2 regions of the Staphylococcus felis genome follow, and region 1 is predicted to be linked to the other one. Evidence: riboswitches for the same ligand, from Rfam matches in the RefSeq annotation. Region 1 holds a riboswitch; the other holds the start of a gene.
The links. Region 1 has a riboswitch for FMN ahead of ribD (bifunctional diaminohydroxyphosphoribosylaminopyrimidine deaminase/5-amino-6-(5-phosphoribosylamino)uracil reductase RibD). Riboswitches for the same ligand answer to the same signal wherever they lie in the genome.
Positions count from the first base shown of each region.

Region 2: another riboswitch for FMN. It lies ahead of C7J90_RS09030 (ECF transporter S component); the one in region 1 lies ahead of ribD (bifunctional diaminohydroxyphosphoribosylaminopyrimidine deaminase/5-amino-6-(5-phosphoribosylamino)uracil reductase RibD).

Region 1 is NZ_CP027770.1:2,219,308-2,222,737, reverse strand. Features, by position in the region: gene C7J90_RS10380 (FAD/NAD(P)-binding protein) at 1-999, shown strand, start outside; FMN riboswitch at 1,161-1,294, shown strand; gene ribD (bifunctional diaminohydroxyphosphoribosylaminopyrimidine deaminase/5-amino-6-(5-phosphoribosylamino)uracil reductase RibD) at 1,446-2,489, shown strand; gene C7J90_RS10370 (riboflavin synthase) at 2,494-3,123, shown strand; gene ribB (3,4-dihydroxy-2-butanone-4-phosphate synthase) at 3,137-3,430, shown strand, end outside.
Region 2 is NZ_CP027770.1:1,936,660-1,940,089, reverse strand. Features, by position in the region: gene C7J90_RS09035 (sensor histidine kinase) at 1-1,488, shown strand, start outside; FMN riboswitch at 1,640-1,775, shown strand; gene C7J90_RS09030 (ECF transporter S component) at 1,840-2,388, shown strand; partial or broken gene tnpA (IS200/IS605 family transposase) at 2,430-2,675, opposite strand.

The sequences.
Region 1 (3,430 bases):
TCTCAAAATGATCGTATTGCTATTGTGGGTACAGGATTGGCAAGTTTAGATGTTATACGTTATGCAATGACTCATCATCAGAAAAGGCCGATTTTATTAGCGAGTCGTAGTGGCAAATTGCCTAGTGTTCGTGGTGATATGCAAGATATCAAGCTTCGATTTATTACAATGAACAATTTTGATGCATTAAAATCAGATAATATGGGTGTCGTGCCATTAGAGGAGGCGATTCGACTCTTCAAAAAAGAGTGCGATTATTTAGGAATTCCGCTCCAAAAATTATTGAATCGTCGTAAATATGATGCAATTCGTGACTTGAAATATGATTTGAACCATAAGGAAGAAGTAGGCGCACTACAAAGTGTATTGGAAGTCATAAAAGAAAATATGGACTGGATTTGGAATAGTTTGAGTCGCCAAGATCAAATGCGATTTATGCGTAAGTATTATCGTTATTTACGTGAAAATACCAATCCAATGCCGAGAGAAACAGCACATCTTATTATTGAAGCGTTACAAAATGAAACATTAGAAATATATTCAGGCTTAGAACATGTGCGTCATTATTACGGTAAATTTCGACTCAAATTCAAAAATCAACCAAATGAAACAAAAGTAGATGCAGTCATCAATGCAACAGGTCCAAAGAAAAATTTAGATGAATTAGATGAAGATGATGGTCTATTAATCGATATCTCCAATAGACAAATCGTACAGTCACATCCGATGGGCGGTATTCAAATTGTACCTTCTACAAATGAAGTTGTCAGCCCGTTATATGGAACGGTTAATAATTTACGTGCAATTGGACAAATTACAAATGGAGTTAATTTTGAAAGAAATGGTGTTACGATGATTTTGCAGCAAGCCGTACGATCAGTTGACAACCTATATGAAGTATACAAAGCTCAAAAGGCATTGGAAAAACAAGAGAAGAAGGAAAAAAAGAAGAATAAGAAGAAAAAAGGTAATAAAAGTAAGAAAAAGAACAAAAAATAATGATTATAAAAGGTTTAGTGTTTATAATTTGTCAAAATTCGACAATTCATATAAGATATTAGCATGAGGTTGGGACAAACCTTTTTAGCTGTTAGCTGAAAAATATGGCGTGTCCCATACCCTTAACATAGTATCTTTTAATCTCAATGACAATTTCATTAATATTCTTTCGGGGCAGGGTGAAATTCCCAACCGGCAGTAAATCATAAGCCTGCGACCCATATTTGATACAAATATGGCTGATCTAGTGAGAATCTAGAGCCGACAGTTAGAGTCTGGATGGGAGGAAGAATATCATCGACGCATTTCTTAATACTATTATGGAAATGTTTATTTGTTGATGCTTAATCGTATTATAATGCAAATTATTTAATTGGCATTTAATCATACAATCCCACCACTCGAATTCGACAATCGAGTGGTTTTTTATTGAGGTGAAAAGAGAATTGAACTATTTAAATTATGCAATTCAACTTGCAGAAATGGTTGAAGGCCAAACGGGAACCAATCCTCCAGTAGGTGCGGTCATTGTGAAAAATGGTCGAATTATTGGAATAGGTGCACATTTAAAAAAAGGACAAAAGCACGCAGAAATACAAGCAATTGATATGGCGGGTGCAGAACATGTGGCAGGTTCAACGATGTATGTCTCATTAGAGCCTTGTTCACATTACGGTGAAACGCCTCCCTGTGCTGAGCGCATTATTGAATTAGGGATTTCTAAGGTTATTTATGCTGCACGTGATGTGACTTTACCTTCAACGGGCCATGCAATGATGGAACGCGCTGGTATTGAAGTAGAATATCGAAAAAATGTGCAAATGGAAAGAAGCTATCAATCCTTTTTTAGCAGTAAGATGAATGCTTTGCCGATAGTAACAGTGAAAGTAAGTGCAAGTCTAGATGGCAAACAAGCAACTGATAGCTCAGAAAGTCAGTGGATCACATCAAAAGCTGTGAAATCTGATGTCTTTAAATTAAGACATACGCATGATGCGATAATAACTGGAAATGAGACATTGAGTAAAGATAACCCGAGCTTAACTGTTCGTAAAGAGGAAGGTCACCATCCTACTCGAGTGATCTTGTCTAAATCCGGACAATTGCAATGGGAATCAAAGATGTTCCATGATCTCAAAGCACCTATTTACATTTATACTGAAAATACACAATTAACAACAGACTTAGAAAATGTATGCATTGTTAAACTGAAAGACTGTCGTATTGACTATATTTTAAAAGATTTATATGAAAGAGGGTTTGGTCGCGTACTTGTCGAAGCGGGTCCAAACATAACATCTCAGTTTTTAGCATCACCTTTTGTTACTCACTTCATCCTATATTTAGCCCCGAAAATCATAGGTGGTCAAGGTTTATACCAATTTTATCAAACAGCATGGGTTCAAGAACTTGACCAAATCCCACAATTTGAAATTGTACATTCTGAAATGTTAGATACTGACCTGAAACTACATTTGAAAAGGAAGTGACCATGTGTTTACAGGTATCATTGAGGAATTAGGCACAATTCAATCTATTCAAAAGCACCATCCCACAACTCAACTCACAATAAAAGCATCCAAAATTTTAGACGATATGAAAATAGGCGACTCAATCAGTGTCAACGGTACATGTTTAACAGTAATTGAATTTGATGATACGTCGTTTAAAGTGGATGTGATTTTAGGAACAGAAAATAAAACCTATTTAAATCAGCTTAAATCAGGAGATCAAGTAAACTTAGAGCGAGCATTATTAGCAACCGGCCGTTTAGGTGGACATTTTGTGCAAGGTCATGTTGACGATATAGGAAAAATCCTTCATGTTAAACAATCCCAAAATGAATGGATATACACTATTGAAGCGCCTTCTTCAATACTGAATCAAATGATTGCTCAAGGCTCAATTGCAGTTGATGGTATAAGTCTAACCGTTTTTTCTAAAAATACGACTTCATTTGAAATACATTTAATACCTGAAACAAGACGAGCGACTACTTTATCTCATAAGACGCAAGGTGATGTCGTTCATTTAGAAGCTGATATGCTATTTAAATATGTCACAGCATCCATACAAAATAAAAAAGAGTTATCAATGAATGACTTATTGAAAGCTGGATTTTAACGGAGGGATTATCATGCAATTTGATTCAATTGATGAAGCGCTAAAGGCATTGAAAAATGGTGAAATGATCATTGTACTTGATGATGAAAATCGAGAAAATGAAGGTGATCTTGTCGCTATTACAGAATGGATGAATGATGATACGATTAATTTTATGACTAAATATGGACGTGGATTAATATGTACTCCGATTTCACAAGATATTGCAAATCAAGCAGGCATCTCAGTAATGGTACAAAATAATACAGATCCACATGGCACAGCATTTACAGTTAGCATTGATCATGTTGAGAGTACAACAGGTATC
Region 2 (3,430 bases), 280 kb from region 1:
AATGACATAAAAAAGGACGCTTTAAAACGTAAAATGCTTCATGAAATCAACAATAATAAAGAGTACCGCTCTGTTTTTGATCAAAATAAGCCTAAACTTAAACATGTCACTTTAAAGTATGAGGGACAACAACATACATATGTTTTATTAGGCTATCCTTCAAAAGCAATTCAAGGTGAGCCATCTGCAGTTTTTATTTATCAAGATTTAAATAGCATTGATGATACTAATAATTTTGTGACAATAATTATCCTAATTACTGCTATTGTGTTCTTAGCGATTACAACTATCTTTGCTTTCTTTTTGTCTACACGAATCACTAAACCACTTCGTCAGCTCAAAACACAAGCTAAAGAAGTTGCGCAAGGTCATTATGTGAAAAGGGTGCCTATTTATACTAAAGACGAAATAGGTGAGTTGGCCATGACATTTAATAAAATGAGCCGGCGTATTCAGAGTCACATTAGTGCATTAACGACATCCAAAAATGTGCGAGACACTTTGATTAATTCAATGGTTGAAGGTGTTCTTGGCATCAATCATAAAAGAGAAATCATTTTATCCAATGATTTAGCACATCAAATGCTATTAAAAATGACAAAAGATGATAAATTAGCATTTGATTCTCAAATTGATCAGACATTTAATAACAAGACTACTGAATACCAAGAATTTGAAATCAACAAGCAATTTTTTGTTGTGATTATGACTTATATTGAAAAAATAGAAAATAACGGTAATAGTGGCTTAGTTGTAGTCATAAGGGATATGACCAATGAACATCAAATTGAGCAAATCAAAAAGGATTTTATCGCCAATGTTTCTCATGAATTACGTACACCTATTGCCTTACTTCAAGGCTATACCGAATCAATTGTTGACGGTATAGTCACAGAACCTAATGAAATTAACGAATCCCTGCTCATCGTTTTAGATGAATCAAAGCGATTAAATCGCCTCGTCAATGAGTTATTAAATGTAGCTAAAATGGATGCTGAGGGAATCAATATAACTAAAGAATTACAACCCATCAATAACTTAATTCAAAAGATGGCATTAAAGTATCGACAACAGTCCCATGAATACAATTTAAAACTTCATTTTCAGCTTGATGGAGTAGCTGCACACGATTGGTATTTTGATTTTGATAAAATGGAGCAAGTTTTAACAAATTTAGTAGATAATGCCACTCGCTATACACAAAGTGGAGATGAAATTTCTATTATAGCTAAAGAAGATACTCATTATCACATTTTAGAAGTTAAAGATACCGGTGTAGGTATCGCAAAAGAGCATTTAGAATCAGTTTTTGAACGCTTTTATAAGGTAGATGCATCGCGAAAAAGAGGGAAACAAGGAACCGGTCTAGGTCTATTTATATCAAGAATGATTGTCGAGGCACATGGTGGGTATTTGGATGTTGAAAGTCAAATAAATGAAGGGACAACATTTATTATTAAATTGCCAAAGCCAATCAATATGGATTAAGCATCCTTTTTCGTTTCTAACTTGTAGGAGATAAATCCTTTAAATAATTTTTTTAGAGGGCTACTTTTCCTCCGTTCAAATTAGATTTTACGTTGCATAACAATTGTATTACAAAGGATATTTCTGTATTATAGTGCTATTAAATCATATGATTCATCTTCGGGGTCGGGTGTAATTCCCAACCGGCAGTGAAAAAAGCCTGCGACCCAAAAAATATTCTTGTATTTTTTGGCTGATCTAGTGAGAATCTAGAGCCGACAGTATAGTCTGGAAGGGAGAAGATGGAGGTTTATTTGTGTTGCTTTTTTATTCCTCCAATTCTAGTAAGATGAATGATTAGGAGGATGTATAATGAAACAAAAGCAAACACAAAAGTTAATAGTAGTGGGCATGTTAAGTGCTATATCGTTTATTTTAATGTTTATTAAATTCCCATTACCATTTTTACCACCATATCTTACAATCGATTTGAGTGATGTTCCAGCACTCATTGCAACCTTTACTTTCGGACCTGTCGCAGGACTGTTAGTTGAATTAATTAAGAATCTACTGAATTTCTTCTTTAATATGAGCGACCCTATTGGCCCAGTCGCAAACTTTATCGCCGGTAGTAGCTTACTTTTAACAAGTTATTGGATTTATTTAAAACGAAAATCTACACGTGCTCTAATCATTGGATTATCAGTAGGTATTATTGTAATGACTATTGTTTTAAGTATCTTAAATTATTTTATTTTACTACCTTTATATGGAGCGATAATGAATTTGTCTGATATCGCTCATAACTTAAAAGTCATTATCACTGCTGGTATTATTCCTTTTAATATCATAAAAGGTGTGATCGTTTCGATTGTATTTGTTTTACTTTTCAATCGTTTATCGAAAATATTAAAGCGTTAAAAATATATAATTAATTATAGAAACATACCAAAAAAGCTGCATATAAATCCCAAAATCAGGACCACCCATAAAACGGGTGGGATGCTCACTAATAGATGTACATGATCTGGCATCATATGTCCTTCTATAATCTCCACACCTTTGTATTTGCACAATAACTTTATCATTTCAATAATTGATGGTCTGTATTGATTGTATATGATTTTTCTTCTATACTTTGGAGTAAATACAATATGGTATTTACACATCCATTTTGTATGTGCTAAACTCTTGGCTTTATTAGCCATAACAAATCCCTACTTTCGTTATTAATTTGGCTTGAACACCTTAATTATAACGCTATGCAGGGATTTTTTTAGTATAACTTTTGTTGCCCACCCGCATAGCAGGTGGTTTATTGTTTCGCACGTTTTACGTGCTCAACTGACTGAAGTCATTAATAATAGCGTAGAGATGATTCAATCATGAACTATGATTATGTTAAAGAAAAAGAATTTTATTAATAATCGAAACATAAAGATGTAAGGGGCTTGGACATTAACCTACTCCTAAAGAAAAGTAGAGGAAAATCATTTAAAAAATTCTTCTGCTTTTTATATAAATAATCATATTCTTTAAAAAATAAAACTTTTGCTTATAATTGGTCTCAGTCAAATGACCCCACAGGACATAAAAAATCAATACCAAAATGAAAATTATATTTAAGCCAATTAATACCCTAAAAATACTAACTTAAGAGCCAGTCATTTCTATATAAAATTAAAACAAGAAGATTTTCATTTTTTATTATGAAAATCTTCTTGTTTTGGGTTCTAAGACATATTCATATCCCAGGTCTTCTTCTATCTCTATGTGCTATACTATGTTGTAACGTTAGTAATAGTCTGTATTCAAAATAATTAAAAAAAGAACTTATCATGATGTATGTGAACTTAATGGTTTCTACTTCCTAAATTAAAGGTTAGGACATAGCAGCTTTCCCTTCTAAGAAACCGATAAACGGCGGTCAAACTCTATCCCAACCTTTCTCATTATATGCTTT